2 regions of the Streptomyces sp. NPDC092369 genome follow, and region 2 is predicted to be linked to the other one. Evidence: riboswitches for the same ligand, from Rfam matches in the RefSeq annotation. Region 2 holds a riboswitch; the other holds the start of a gene.
What was found. Region 2 has a riboswitch for ZMP and ZTP ahead of ACIQI8_RS21800 (glycine hydroxymethyltransferase). Riboswitches for the same ligand answer to the same signal wherever they lie in the genome.

Region 1 (7,415 bases), on a different contig from region 2:
GCCTCGCGGCAGCCGCCGTAGTCGCCACGACGGCGCTGACCCTGCTGCTCAGCGGCCCGAGCACCGCCCCCGCGGTCGCCGCCCCGCGCCCGCTGGTCGTGCAGGCGGGCTCCACCCCCGTATCCCTGCGACAACTGGCCGAGTTGGCCGAGGCGATCGCGACCGGCGCTTCGCCCCGGCTGCGCAAGGGCACGCACGCCCAGTCCTGGAGTCTGGGCATGAGCGACGACAAGCCCCCGATCACGCTCCCGCAGGAGCGCGTCGTGCGCTGGAAGGCGGACGGCAGCCACACCGAACTCGTGGTCGCCACCGACCCGCGCCACCCCGGCCGCCCCGTCCTCAGTGACGCGAACGGCGATCCGCACCTGGTCGAGGACGGCCACGTCATCAACCGTCAGACCTATCCGCCCAGTTGGAGCGACGCCCCGCCCGAGTCGCCGCCCCCGCACGACCCCGCGAAGCTGCGCGCCTACCTGACGGAGGCCACGTACACGCACGGCACCATGACCACCCCCCAACTCCTCGACGCGGTCGGGGTGTTGCTCGACAACTGGACGCTCGGCGCGGCCGAGTCAGCGGCGCTCGCCGAACTGCTGGCCGACGCCCAGGGGCTGCGCCCCGCCGGCCAGGTGACCGATCGGCTCGGCCGCCGCGGACAGGCCTACGTGTACGACGGAGCCGGCTACCGCCGTATGTTGATCATGGACCCGGCCACCGGAGCCGTCCTCGGCCTGGAGGCCGTCTACACCAAGGCCGTGCCGGAGTACGGCGTGAAGGCGGGCGCGGTCGCGGACTACAGCGCGTGGATGCGCTGATCACACCCCGAGCTGCCGGGCGGCGGCCACCACGGTCTGTTCGAGGAGCGTGGCGATCGTCATCGGACCGACACCGCCCGGCACCGGAGTGATGAGTCCCGCTCGCTCCACGGCCGAGTCGAAGTCCACGTCGCCCACGTTGCCGGGGTTGTAGCCGGCGTCGATCACGACGGCGCCGGGCTTGATGTCCGCCCCGCGGATCAGCCGGGGCCGGCCCACGGCGGCGACCACGATGTCCGCCTCCCGGACCACGTCCGACAGCTCCTTCGTACGGGAGTGGCAGTACGTCACCGTCGCGTCGCGAACGAGGAGCAGCATGCCCACCGGCTTGCCGAGGATCGCGCTGCGGCCCACGACCACGGCCCGCTTGCCGGACGGGTCGACCTCGTACTCGTCGAGCAGCCGGATGATGCCGCCGGGCGTGCAGGACACGAAGCCCGGCAGGCCGAAGCTCATCGTCGCGAAGGAGGCGAAGGTGACGCCGTCGACGTCCTTCTCGGGCGCGATCGCCTCGAACGCGGCCCGCTCGTCGATGTGTTCGCCCATCGGGTGCTGCAACAGGATGCCGTGCACGCCGGGGTCGTCCGACAGCCCGCGCAGGGTGGCGACGAGTTCGTCGGTGGTCGTGGCGGCGGGCAGGGCCACGTGGCGGGACTCGATGCCGGCCTTGCGACAGCGGTTCTGCTTCATCCGGACGTAGGTGACGGAGGCGGGGTCCTCGCCGACCAGGACCGTGGCGAGGCAGGGTGCGCTGCCGGTGCGGTCGGTGACGTCGGCGGCCTTCTTGGCGGTGTCCTCGACGATGCGCCGGGCGAGGGAGGCGCCCTCCATGAGCCGGGCCTGAGACATGATCCACTCCTGGGCTGGATGACAAGATCGCCCAGGCGCACGGCAGTTGCTCTGCGAGGCCGCTCCCCGGTGGTGCTCCACCTCAGCGCCAGTCACGGCCCGGTACGAGCCTAACGTCTGTGGGTGGCACGCCGTGCAGTTGGGAGTGGGTGGAGTGGGCGGGGCCGGGCAGCCCTCAGTAGCGAGCGGAGAACCACGGCGGACACGTGCCGGCCCGCCGTGGAGGCCGGGCTTCGGCGCCGCGTCCTACCCAGCCCGGTCCGTACGGAGAAGGACCAGGTCAGCCGGGAGCTGATCCGGATCCGCCCGGTTCGCCCGCCTACTCGTCCCATGCCTCGATCATGGTCTGTTCGGAGATCCTGCCGTCGCGCAACGTGATCATCGACTCGGACAGGACGCGCATCCCGTCCGGGTACCGGCAGGACTCGCTGTAGGCCGCGCTGTCGCCCTGGACCACGCACCTCTCCAGCTTGTGCGTCATGTCGCGGCTGTAGACGTCGCTCAGCATCCGGCCGATGGCGTCGCGGCCGTGCAGGACCGTGGGGTTGCTGGGCTGACTGTTGCGGTTCACGACGCGCAGTTCGGCGTCGTCCGCGTAGAGAGACAGAAGCGTCTCCGGAGTGTGTCCTTCGATGCCCCGGCGCAGTGTGTCGGTGTCGAACGCCGGGTGTGCCGCCGTGCCCATGATGACCTCCCTGAAGGGCCGCGGCCCGGGAGGGGAACGGGCCGCGTAGGACCTCACCTTCGAGCCTCCTCCGCCCCGGCACGCTCGGCAAGCGCAACCGCGCGCTGGGCCTGACGGGTGAGCGGCGTGCGCCGGCCGTGACCGCCGGGCGCCGGGCGGCGTTGCTGAAAGCATGATCTCAACACGACGTATCGCCGCCGCCGTTGGTCTCGCCGCCGGTATCACCGGTCTCGCCGCGCCGATGGCGGGCGCGGCCGAGGCGGCCGCTCCGGACGCCGGGAAAATCAACCCGATCGCCACGCTCGACTCGCTCACCGTGAGCGACATCCCCGAGCAGCACAAGTCGGTGATCCCGCGGCCGTCCGGCCAGCTGCAGCAGTTGAACAAGCTCAACGACCTCAACCAGCTGCACCAGGTCACCGACCTGGCGGCCCCCGTGACCGGGCTGCTCGGCGGCCTGGAGTAGTCGGCCGCACGTCGTACGTCCTCGTCAAGGGCCGCCCGGAACACCGGGCGGCCCTTGACATTGCCCGAGTCGAATCGCAGTCTTTCGTCAGGAATGTGAATACAGTTTCACCAGGCGAACGCAAAGGTGCGTACGATGCCCATCACCCGTGACCTGTTCATCGGCGGCAAGGACGTGCCCGCCACCTCCGGCCGGACCGCCGAGGACGTGAATCCGTACACCGGCGAGGTGTACGCGACCGTGGCCGCCGCGGGCCCGGAGGACGTACGGCGGGCCGTGGACGCGGCCGACGCCGCCTTCGAGGAGTGGGCGGCGCTGGCGCCCTTCGCGCGGCGGGCGATCTTCCTCAAGGCGGCGGACCTGCTGGACGCCCGCGGTGAACAGGTCGCCGAGCTGATGGCCCACGAGGCGGGTGGCACCCGGCCCTGGGCGTACTTCAACGTGGCCCTGGCCGCGAACATCCTGCGCGAGGCCGCCGCCGCGATCACCGCACCGCGCGGCGAGGTGCTCAGCGCCCAGGAGCAGGGCGCGCTGGGACTCGCCGTGCGGGAACCCCTCGGCGTCGTGGCCGCGTTCGCGCCGTGGAACGCGCCGGTGATCCTCGGGGTACGGGCCGTCGCGGCGCCCCTCGCGGCAGGCAACACGGTCGTCGTCAAGCCCAGCGAGGACGCGCCGCTCGCCTGCGGACTCCTCGTCGCCGACGTACTGCGTGAGGCCGGGCTGCCCGACGGCGTGCTCAACGTGGTCACCAACGCCCGCGAGGACGCGGCCGAGATCGCCGAGACGCTCATCGCCGACGAGCGGGTCCGGGCCGTCAACTTCACCGGCTCCACCAACGTCGGCCGCATCATCGGTGAGCACGCGGCCCGTCATCTCAAGCCCGCCGTCCTTGAGTTGGGCGGCAAGAACGCCGTGCTCGTCCTCGACGACGCGGACGTGGACTACGCGGTCGACGCCGTCACCTTCAGCGTGTTCATGAACGCCGGCCAGATCTGCATGTCCGGCGACCGGATCCTCGTGCACGAGTCGCTGGCCGAGGAGTTCACCGCGAAGTTCGCCGCCAAGGTGGCCTCGCTGCAGGCCGGTGACCCGTCGGATCCGCGCACCGTGGTGGGCCCGCTGGTGAGCACGTCGGCGGCGCGACGGGTGGCTGGCCTGGTCGGGGACGCCGTGGCCAAGGGCGCGAAGGTCGTCGTCGGCGGGGGCGAACCCGCGGAGGCCGTGCACCCGGCGACCGTACTGAGCGAGGTGCCCAAGGACGCCGAGCTGTACTACGCGGAGGCGTTCGGGCCGGTCTGCGTGCTCGACACCTTCGCCGACGACGCCACCGCGGTGGCCGCCGCCAACGACACCGACAACGGACTGACCTGCGGCATCATCACCGAGAACGCCACGCACGGGCTCGCCGTCGCGCGCCGGATCCGCACCGGCATCGTGCACATCAACGACCAGTCGGTGGCCGACGAACCGCAGGCCCCCTTCGGCGGTGTGAAGGCCACCGGGTACGGACGGTTCGGCGGTCGCTGGGGCATCGAGGCGTTCTCCAACACCCGTTGGGTGACCATCGCCACCCAGCAGGCGCACTATCCCTTCTAGGGCTCGACGCCCAGGAATCAGCCGGCCGTCGCCAGGAACTGCGTGGCGGCCAGCTCCGCGTAGAGCGGGTCGGCGGCGACCAGTTCGCGGTGGGTGCCCACGGCCCGTACCCGGCCCGCGTCCATCACCACGATCCGGTCGGCCGTCGTCACCGTCGACAGCCGGTGCGCGACGACCAGCACCGTGGTCGTACGGGCCACATCGGCGACCGTGTCGCGCAGCGCGGCCTCGTTCACCGCGTCCAGTTGCGAGGTGGCCTCATCGAGCAGCAGGAGGCGGGGGCGGCGCAGCAGGGCGCGGGCGATGGCCACGCGCTGCCGCTCGCCGCCCGAGAGCTTGGTGCCCCGGTGGCCGACCAGGGTGTCGACTCCCTTGGGCAGCTTGGCGATCAGGCCGTCCAGGCGGGTCGTCCTGAGGACCTTGGTGAGCGCGTCGCCGTCCGCATCCGGGTTGCCCAGCAGCAGGTTGTCCCGCAGCGAGCCCGACAGTACCGGCGCGTCCTGCTCGACGTACCCGATCGCGGACCGGAGCCTGGGCAACTCCCAGTCGTCGAGGGGGAGTCCGTCGAGGGTGATCGTGCCCGACTCGGGGTCGTAGAACCGCTCGATGAGGGAGAACACCGTCGTCTTGCCCGCGCCGGACGGGCCGACGAACGCCGTCAGGCCCTGGGCGGGGACGGCGAACGTCACGCCGTGGTGCACGTAGGGCAGGTCGTCGGCGTACCGGAAGCGGACGTCGGTGAAGGCGAGCGCGGCCGGTTCGGCGGCGGGGGAGGGCAACGGGGCGGGCTCGGCCGCCGGTTCGGCGGGCAGGCTCAGCGCCTCCTGGATGCGGGCGAGGGCCGCGGCACCCGTCTGGTACTGGGTGACCGCGCCGACCACCTGCTGGATCGGCTGCATCAGATAGAAGACGTAGAGCAGGAACGCGACCAGTGTGCCGACGTCGATGGCTCCGGTCGCCACCCGGGCCCCGCCCACCGCGAGCACCGTGATGAAGGCGATCTGCATCGCCAGGCCCGCCGTGTTGCCCGCCGCCGCCGTCCACTTGGCGGCCCGCACGCTCTGCCGCCACGACTCCTCGGCGGCCTCGTGCAGGGTGCGCTCCTCACGGTCCTCGGCGCCGGACGCCTTGATCGTGCGCAGCGCGCCCAGGATCCGCTCCAGCGAGGCGCCCATCACGCCGACCGCGTCCTGCGCCTGCCTGCTCGCCCGGTTGATGCGCGGGACGATCACGCCCAGCACCGTCCCCGCGCACACGACCACCGCCAGGGTGACCCCGAGCAGCACCGGATCGACCAGGCCCATCATCACGATCGTCGCCACCAGCGTGAGCCCGCCCGTGCCCAGGCCCACGAGCGAGTCGGTGGTGACCTCGCGCAACAGGGTGGTGTCGGAGGTGATCCGGGCCATCAGGTCGCCCGGCTCGCTGCGGTCGACGGCCGCGATGCGCAGCCGCAGCAGATACGACGACAGGGCGCGCCGCGCGCCGAGCACCACCGACTCGGCGGTGCGCCGCAGCACGTACGAACCCAGCGCGCCCAGCGCCGCGTTGGCCACCACGAGCGCCGACATGGCCAGCAGGGCACGGGTGATGGTCCGGTCGTGCGAGAGGTCGTCGATCAACCCCTTGGCCACCAGCGGCAGCAGCAGCCCGGTCGCACCGGTGAGCAGCGAGAGCAGGGCACCGGCGAGCAGCGTCCACCGGTGCGGGCGGACATAGGCGAGGAGCAGCCGCCAGGCGGGTGGGTCGGGCCGGGTCTCTGCGATGCTCACTGCGCTCCTTCGACAGGCGGTGAGCATTCAGGCTACGTCGGCGTACACCTCGGCCGTCGCCCCGCCCGGCGTGCGGTCAGGGCCACAGGCCGTACCCCCTGGCCAGGACGCGGTTCGTGTCGTACAGGGCCTTGGCGCGGACCAAGTCCTCCCAGACCGGGCCGAAGTGGGATCGCCAGTCCCCGGGCGTCATCGGCAGCGCGCTGACCGGGTGCAGGACCCCGCCGACGGCCCTGGCCCGGTCGCGGACGTCTCGGTTCGCGGCGACCAACTGGTCCACCACGTGCGGGCGTTCGGGGGGTGCCATGCGCATCAGCGAGAGCAGGCACAGGAGTTCAGTGGGCGGCCGGCGCCGCCGCCGCGGGCGGACACCGCGAGGCCCCGCGGTCCGGCGAAGGCGACGAGCTCGCGGACGGCGCCGGCGGACCGGGCGCTGAGGACGCCGCGAGGGCGGGAGCCCACGATATGGCCGAAGTCGGTGGAGACGCGGCGCAGGTCCTCGTCCTCGGCGGGCGTCGCGGGGATGATTCCGGGCGTGCTGTTCATGCCGCCCTCCTGCGGGAGTGGCTGTTCGGCTCCCGAGGGGAGAGCCGTGCTGGAATTCCGCTCGTCAACCTGCGCAGACCCGGTGCGAGCAGGGACGATTCACAGCGAATTCTTGCCGCCATCATGAAAAGCCCGCCCAAGGAGGCCGTTCCTTACCGTGCCGCTCCTGATCAATTGCACGTAGGGTCGAAAGGACGGATGTCGGTCGACGAAAGGGGTCCCCACCATGGCGCAGGAAGTACGTGGTGTGATCGCACCGGGCAAGGACGAACCGGTACGGGTGGAGACGATCGTCGTGCCCGATCCGGGCCCCGGTGAAGCGGTCGTACAGATCCAGGCCTGCGGGGTCTGTCACACCGACCTGCACTACAAACAGGGCGGAATCAACGACGACTTCCCGTTCCTGCTCGGCCACGAGGCCTCCGGCATCGTGGAGTCCGTCGGCGAAGGCGTCACCGACGTCGCGCCCGGCGACTTCGTGATCCTCAACTGGCGTGCGGTGTGCGGGAACTGCCGGGCCTGTCTGCGCGGACGCCCCTGGTACTGCTTCAACACGCACAACGCGAAGCAGAGGATGACCCTCACCGACGGCACCGAACTCTCCCCGGCTCTCGGCATCGGCGCCTTCGCCGACAAGACGCTCGTCGCGGCGGGTCAGTGCACCAAGGTCGACCCGTCCGTCGCCC
Region 2 (7,415 bases):
AACAGGCTGGGCGGAGGTGGGTTCGGCCGGGATGGTGTCTGGTGGGCGCTGCCGGGCCTGGCCGTGGGGCTCGCGGTCGGGGCCGGGGGCATGTTGCTGATACGCCGCGCGGCGGACCGGCAGAGAGCCGGACCGCCGCGGGAGGAGCCACGACATGAGCTGATCGACCTCGACCGGTGAGGTGCGGTGCGCCCCTTTGGGCCTCGGGCCTCGGGCCTCAGCCCAGGTCGATCTCCGGGTAGAGCGGGAAGCCGGCCACGAGGTCGGTGGCGCGGTGGGAGATCTCGTCGGCGACCTTGGGGTCGAGGACGTGCTGGGCCTTGGAGGGCACGCCCTTGCTGGTGGTGCCGGGCTCCGCGGTGGTGAGGACGCGGTCGATGAGCGCGGCGACCTCGTCCATCTCGGCGGTGCCGAGGCCACGGGTGGTCAGGGCGGGGGTGCCGATGCGGATGCCGGAGGTGTACCAGGCGCCGTTGGGGTCGGCGGGGATGGAGTTGCGGTTGGTGACGATGCCGGAGTCGAGGAGGGCTGCCTCGGCCTGGCGGCCGGTGAGGCCGTAGGAGGTGGTGACGTCGATCAGGTTGAGGTGGTTGTCCGTGCCGCCGGTGACGAGCGTGGCGCCGCGGCTCATCAACCCCTCAGCGAGGGCGCGGGAGTTGTCGACGATGCGCTGGGCGTAGTCGCGGAAGGAGGGCTGACGGGCCTCGGCGAGGGCGACTGCCTTGGCGGCCATGACGTGCGGGAGCGGACCGCCGAGGACCATCGGGCAGCCGCGGTCGACCTGGTCCTTGAGGGAGTCGTCGCACAGGACCATGCCGCCGCGCGGGCCGCGCAGCGACTTGTGGGTGGTGGTGGTGACGATCTGGGCGTGCGGGACCGGGTCGAAGTCGCCGGTCAGCACCTTGCCGGCGACGAGGCCGGCGAAGTGCGCCATGTCGACCATCAGGGTCGCACCGACCTCGTCGGCGATCTCGCGCATGATGCGGAAGTTCACGAGACGGGGGTAGGCGGAGTAGCCGGCGACGATGATCAGCGGCTGGAACTCGCGGGCGGAGGTGCGCAGGGCCTCGTAGTCGATGAGGCCGGTGGTGGGGTCGGTGCCGTAAGAACGCTGGTCGAACATCTTGCCGGAGATGTTCGGGCGGAAGCCGTGGGTGAGGTGGCCGCCGGCGTCCAGGGACATGCCGAGCATGCGCTGGTTGCCGAAGGCCTGGCGCAGTTCGGCCCAGTCGGCCTCGGAGAGGTCGTTGACCTGGCGGACGCCGGCCTTCTCCAGGGCGGGGGCCTCGACCCGCTGGGCGAGGACGGACCAGAAGGCGACGAGGTTGGCGTCGATGCCGGAGTGCGGCTGGACGTAGGCGTGCCGGGCGCCGAAGAGTTCCTTGGCGTGCTCGGCGGCGAGGGACTCGACGGTGTCGACGTTGCGACAGCCGGCGTAGAAGCGGCGTCCGACGGTGCCCTCGGCGTACTTGTCGCTGAACCAGTTGCCCATGGCGAGCAGGGTGGCCGGGGAGGCGTAGTTCTCCGAGGCGATCAGCTTGAGCATCTCGCGCTGGTCGGCGACTTCCTGGCCGATGGCGTCGGCGACGCGCGGCTCGACGGCGCGGATCACGTCGAGGGCGGAGCGGAAGGCGGTGGACTCGGGGGAAAGGGGCGCAGAGCTGTCGGGCATCAGGACCTCCGGACGTGGCGTTCGGCGTTCACGGTACGGCCCAGGCGCACGGCACACAGTTTCCGTTCGGGCCGCTCCCCGATGGTTGGTCCCATCCCAGCGCGCCAGTCACGGCCCGCCGGTCAGCCTACCGGGGAGGTCGCCGGCCGGAGGTGCCGCGTCCACCATGCGAGCGATGGCGGCGGGGCGGCGGACTCACTGGATGACGTGCGGGAGGAAGCGGGCGTACTCGTCCGTGACCAGGCCCGACGACTCCCGGATGCCGAGGCCGGCCGACTCGTTCTCGACGACCCAGGCGCCGAGGACGACGTGGTTGCCGTCGAAGTCGGGCAGCGGGGCCAACTGCTGGTAGCAGCAGGGTTCTTCGGGCGTTGCCTGGGGCGTGCCCGGGGCGTGGATCGTCACGCCCGCGCCCTCGCGGCCGAGCAGGGGCTTGGCGACGTAGCCCGTGGTGCGGGCGAGGTCGCGGGGGCCGTCGAGATAGGACGGGAGGAGGTTGGGGTGGTCGGGGTACAGCTCCCACAGGACGGCCAGCAGGGCCTTGTTGCTGAGGAGCATCTTCCAGGCGGGCTCGATCCACAGGGTGGTGCCGGTGCCGCCGCCGTTGTCGAGGGTGTCGAGGACGTGGTCGGCGAAGCGGTCGGTGGTGAGCCACTCCCAGGGATAGAGCTTGAAGCAACTGCGGATGAAGCGGAGGCGGTTGTCGACGAAGCGGCCGGAGAGGGGGTCCCAGCCGATCTCCTCCATGGAGATCCAGTCGGTGTCGAGGCCGGCCTGTTCGGCGGTCTCCTTGAGATAGGCGACGGTCATGAGGTCCTCGCCGAGTTCGTCGGCGGCGGAGTGCGCGAAGTGGAGGGGCGCGCCCGGCGGGAGGAGGGCGGCCTGGTTCTTCCAGGCGGCGACGAGGCGTTCGTGGAGGGAGTTCCACTGGTCGGCGCCGGGAAAGCGGTCCCGCATCCAGAACCACTGGGGCGAGGCGGCCTCGACGAGGGAGGTGGGCGTGTCGGCGTTGTACTCCAGGAGCTTCGCCGGTCCGGTGCCGTCGTAGCGCAGGTCGAAACGGCCGTAGACGGAAGGGAGTTCGGCGCGTCGGTGCCAGGCCTCGGCGACGGCCTGCGCGAGGCGGGGGTCGGTGATGCCGAGGTCGGCGAGGCGGTGGTGGGAGACCATGTGCTCGGCCGCGGCCAGGCACATGCCGTGCAGTTCCTCGACGGTCTCCTCCAGGGCCTCGACCTCGGGGAGCGTGAAGGAGTAGTAGGCGCTCTCGTCCCAGTAGGGGCGCAGGGAGTCGTCGGGATACCGGGTGAGCGGATAGACGAGGCCCTGTTCCTCGACGGTGCGCTGCCAGTTCGGGCGGGGGGTGATGGAGTGCCGTCGCATGGGTCGGTCAGCCGCCGGAGCTTCCCTTGCCGCTGCCGAAGCCGCCGCGGTCGACACTGCTGCCGTGGCCGCCGCCGGAGGAACCGGAGCCCTTGCGCGGCTTGGTGAAGGAACCGCCCTCGACCCAGGAGCCCTTCTTCTTGCCGCCGTAGTACCAGGCGCCGTTCGCCGAGGTCCTGGTGGAGTTGCAGCTCTTGTCGGCGACGACCTTGTAGCCCTTGGCGAGCTGGTAGCTGTCGCGGTCGACGCAGCGCTTGTCGGGGTCGGAGGAGCAGGCGGTGAGGGCGGCGGCGAGCAGTCCCATGCCGCCGAGTACGACCGTGCCCGAGCGTAGTTGTCGGCGTGCGTCCGCCATGTTCCGTCTCCCCGTTGATCCGACGGCCCCGCGATCGACCGGTCGCCGTCAGGCTGTTGTGTGATCTTCGGCGGACAGCCTAGAGATCGGTGAGAGCGCGCCACGAGGCACCCCGCCCGTACTCCCCTCCCCTACAGTCACTTTGTGATCTTTGGGATGGTGTGCGCGCTCGGTGCGGCGGTCTGCTTCGGTACGGCGACGGTGTTGCAGGCCGTCGCCACGCGGGAGGCCGACGCGGAGACGGCCGGCACGCGCCCGACCGGCGCCGGCGGGGAGGCGGCGCTGCTGCTCCGGGCCGTGCGGCAGTGGCGGTATCTGCTGGGGCTCGGTCTTGACGGGCTGGGGTTCGTGTTCCAGATCGCGGCGCTGCGCTCGATCCCCATCTACGCGGTCGGTGCCGCACTGGCCTCCAGCCTCGCGGTGACGGCGGTGGTCGCGGCCCGGCTGCTGCGGGTGCGGCTGAGCGGCATGGAGTGGGGCGCGGTCGGGGTGGTCTGCGGCGGACTGGCGATGCTGGGGCTGGCCTCGGGTACGGAGGGGGACCGTGCCGGGTCGACCGCGCTGAAGTACGCGATGCTCGCGGTCGCCGTCGCGGTCCTGCTGCTCGCGCTGGTCGGCGGGCGCTGGTCGGGGCGGGACCGGGCGCCGGCGCTCGGGCTGGGGGCGGGGTTCGGGTTCGGGGTGGTGGAGGTGGCGGTACGCCTGATCGACTCGATCGCCCCGGCGGACCTGTTCACCAACCCGGCGACCTACGCCCTCCTCCTCGGCGGCGCCGCCGCCTTCCTCCTGCTGACCTCGGCCCTGCGGCACGGTTCGGTGACGGCGGCCACCGCCGGAATGGTCATCGGCGAGACGATCGGCCCGGCCGCGGTGGGCGTGATCTGGCTCGGCGACCGCACCCGGGAGGGCTTGGTGTGGCTCGCGGTGCTGGGGTTCTGCGTGGCCGTGGCGGGGGCGTTGGCGCTGGCACGGTTCGGGGAGGCGCCGCCGCCCTCCCCGGGGATTTCCCCTGGCCCTTCCCGGAGGCCTGAGGGCTGACGCGCTTCCTACTGTTCCGTGTGCGGCCGGAGAACCGGCCGGATGGAGCAGGACGAACAGGGGGTAGTCATGGGACCGAACGACGCTCAGATCGTGCGGGTGTTCAGCCGTGAGCCGGGCGGGAAGATCGCCGACAGCACGCTGAACCCGCAGAAGGACGGCGAGATCGTTCTGGAGGCCGAGGCGGGGCGGACCCTCCACGGGCAGGAGGGGTCGTACCGGGTGTCGCTCGTCGTGCGTGACATCGACGACGGCACAGCCATTCCCGTCGTCGGATCCGGAGTGGTGCAGGGTCACTTCCTCACGGCCGGAGAAGGGTGGACCGACTTTCCGGGGGTCTTCGAGTTCACGCTGAGCAGCGCCGTGCTCAGCCAGCACGCTGGCCACATCGCACAGGCCTACGGATCGGTGAAGTACGGCTCGACGGAGCCGGGCGCGACCTTCGCCGTCAGCCCGCCGTTCCTGATCCTTCCCTAGCCGCAGCCACCCGGGCCACGAGTTCCACCCGGGAGCGGATGCCGAGCTTGGCGTAGGCGTGGCTGAGGTGGTACTCGACGGTCTTCGCGCTGAGGACCAGCTCGCGGGCGATCTGGCGGTTGGTCAGCCCGGTCGCCGCGAGTTGGGCGACGGCGTGTTCCTGCGGGGTGAGTCCGACGGGGTCCGGGCAGGTGCCGTCCGGGGCCGCCCCGCAGGCCGCCAGTTCGCGGTCGCAGTGGCGCAGGAAGGGTACGGCGGCCAGCTCGGCGAAGCGCGTGCGGGCCGCGCGCAGGTGGTCCACGGCCGGTGCGCGGCGGCCGGTGCGGCGCAGGAAGGAGCCGAAGTCGAGTTCGGTACGGGCCTGTTCGAAGGGCAGATCGACATGGGCCGCGCGGTCGAGGGCCTCGGCGAAGGCGTCCCGGGCGAGTTTCGGTTCACGGCGGGCCGCGAACAGGGTGCCGCGCACCCGGCACACGGACGCCAGTGTGGAGGCGCGCGAGCGCTCGGTGGCACGGCGTTCCAGCGCGGCCAGTACCTCCTCGGCCTCGTCGAGCCGGCCGGTCGAAACCAGCGCGTCGGCCAGCAGATCGCGCCAGACCATGAGTCCGGGCTCGGCGGTGAAGTCCAGTTCCTCGTGGACGAGGAGGGTGCGCAGCAGGGCGAGGGCCGCCGCGGGTTCACCGCGGACGAAGGCGAGGAAGGCACGGCCGTACGTCACGAAGATCTCCACCATCGCGGACTCCTCGACCACTCGGTGGCCGCGGGCGGTCCTCAACTGCCGCTCGGCACGCTCGTACTCACCGCGGGCCGCGAGCAGGAGCACGTTCTCGGCGTGGACCACGGGGGCGATCCAGCCCTGGCCGAGGTCGGCGGCGACGGAGGCGGCCGTCTCCCAGTGCAGGCCGGCCAAGTCCCAGGCCCCGCAGAGGAATTCGGCCTTCGCGAGGATCGCGAGGGCGATCACGCGCAGGGGCACCGGTCCCCGGCGGGTGAGCTCCACGACCCGCTCCAGGTCGGGCCGGGCCTGGGCCGCGCGGTCGGTGTACAGGTACAACGTGCCCCTGCCCATGAGGAGTTCGATGTCCCGGGGGCCCACCAGGGCGGCCTCGGGCAGTGCCTCGGCCAGCCCGAACGCCTCCTCGTAGGCGCCGAGTTGTCCGAGCGCGGTGAGGTGGATGAAGCGCAGGGTCCCGCCGGAGCGCGCCCGGCCGTCGCGGTCGCGGGCCGAGGCGGCCCACTGGCACACGCGAGCGGCCTGGCCGCCCAGCATGTGGACCATCACGTGCTGTTCCGCGATCCGCGCGTCGAGCCCGGGGTCCGCGCCGGGAGTGCGCAGCCGCCACGCCTCGTCCAGCAGGGCGTGTGCCTGGCCGACGCGGCCGGCGACCAGCGCCAGATGGCCTCGCGCACAGCACCGTACGGCCTCGTCGGTCGCGTCGGGCAGCGCGGCCACGACGGCGGCGGCCTCCTCGTCCCGGCCGTCGAAGAGAAAGGCCTCCACGGCCTCGCAGTTCAGCCGCCCGCGCTCCGCCGGCCGGGAGGCGAGCCGGGCCGCGTACTGGAGCAGGGGCGCGGCCTCCACCCAGCGGCCTTCGGCGCCGCGCCGGCGGGCGCAGTCGGCGAGTTCGGCGGCGAGTCGGTCGTCGGGTCCGTACGCGGCGAGCGCCCGGTGGTGCAGGCGCGTGAACTCGTCGTCTGCGGCCTCGGCGGCCCTGCTGTGCAGTGCGGTACGGCGCACCGGGCCCAGTCCGTGCAGGACGGCCGCACGGACCAGGGGGTGGGTGAACGCGATGCCGGTCGGCGCGGCCTGCGGGGTCTCCCGGAGCAGCCCGTGGGCGAGGGTCTCGCCGAGCGCGGTCAGCGGTTCGGCGACCTCCGCGAGCCGGGCGGCGCGGGCCAGCGTGCAGTGCGGGCCGAGCACGGCCGCGGCCCGCACCAGCGCACGGGCGGACGGCCCGCAGCGGGCGAGCCGGTCCAGGACGAAGCGGGTGTACGACTGCGGGGCGGGCAGTGCCGCGGCGGACCTGAGCGCGGCGGCCGGCACCTCCTCGAACAGGGCCCGGCAGTGCAGCGGGTTGCCGTGGGTGTGGGTGCACAGGCGCCGGGCGGCGGCCGGGGACAGCGGCTCGGTCAGATACCGGGTGCTGAGTCCGACCAGGTCCGCCGCCGCGAGCCCGCCCAGCCGCAGCCGTACGGCTGTGTCGTCGGTGAGGATCCGGAGCAGTCCGCCGGGCAGCCCCGGGGCGTCGACATCGCGCAGCGCGAGCAGGCACAGGACACGGTCGGCGCGCAGCCGGCGCAGGGCGAAGGTGAGCGCGCGCAAGGAGGGCGTGTCGACCCAGTGCGCGTCGTCCACCACCACGACGACGGGTTCGTCGCGCTGCAACTCCCCCAGCGGGTCGAGGAGTTCGGCACCAGCGGTGAGCGGGTCGGTGTGCACGGAGCGGCCCAGGAGCTGGCCCAGCACGCCGTACGGCAGCTCCGTCTCGTTCT

Region 1: it holds a riboswitch for ZMP and ZTP, as region 2 does, so the genes downstream of both, ACIQI8_RS02235 (bifunctional 5,10-methylenetetrahydrofolate dehydrogenase/5,10-methenyltetrahydrofolate cyclohydrolase) here and ACIQI8_RS21800 (glycine hydroxymethyltransferase) in region 2, are expected to answer to the same signal.

The regions. Positions count from the first base shown of each region.
Region 1 is NZ_JBIVQP010000001.1:506,109-513,523, reverse strand. Features, by position in the region: gene ACIQI8_RS02240 (CU044_5270 family protein) at 1-815, shown strand, start outside; gene ACIQI8_RS02235 (bifunctional 5,10-methylenetetrahydrofolate dehydrogenase/5,10-methenyltetrahydrofolate cyclohydrolase) at 816-1,664, opposite strand; ZMP/ZTP riboswitch at 1,687-1,770, opposite strand; gene ACIQI8_RS02230 (nuclear transport factor 2 family protein) at 1,984-2,349, opposite strand; gene ACIQI8_RS02225 (hypothetical protein) at 2,522-2,815, shown strand; gene ACIQI8_RS02220 (aldehyde dehydrogenase family protein) at 2,951-4,411, shown strand; gene ACIQI8_RS02215 (ABC transporter ATP-binding protein) at 4,429-6,183, opposite strand; gene ACIQI8_RS02210 (hypothetical protein) at 6,260-6,490, opposite strand; gene ACIQI8_RS02205 (hypothetical protein) at 6,496-6,729, opposite strand; gene ACIQI8_RS02200 (S-(hydroxymethyl)mycothiol dehydrogenase) at 6,956-7,415, shown strand, end outside.
Region 2 is NZ_JBIVQP010000003.1:1,075,674-1,083,088, forward strand. Features, by position in the region: gene ACIQI8_RS21795 (hypothetical protein) at 1-180, shown strand, start outside; gene ACIQI8_RS21800 (glycine hydroxymethyltransferase) at 218-1,672, opposite strand; ZMP/ZTP riboswitch at 1,704-1,794, opposite strand; gene ACIQI8_RS21805 (glutathionylspermidine synthase family protein) at 1,868-3,052, opposite strand; gene ACIQI8_RS21810 (hypothetical protein) at 3,060-3,407, opposite strand; gene ACIQI8_RS21815 (hypothetical protein) at 3,564-4,445, shown strand; gene ACIQI8_RS21820 (hypothetical protein) at 4,515-4,922, shown strand; gene ACIQI8_RS21825 (AAA family ATPase) at 4,894-7,415, opposite strand, start outside.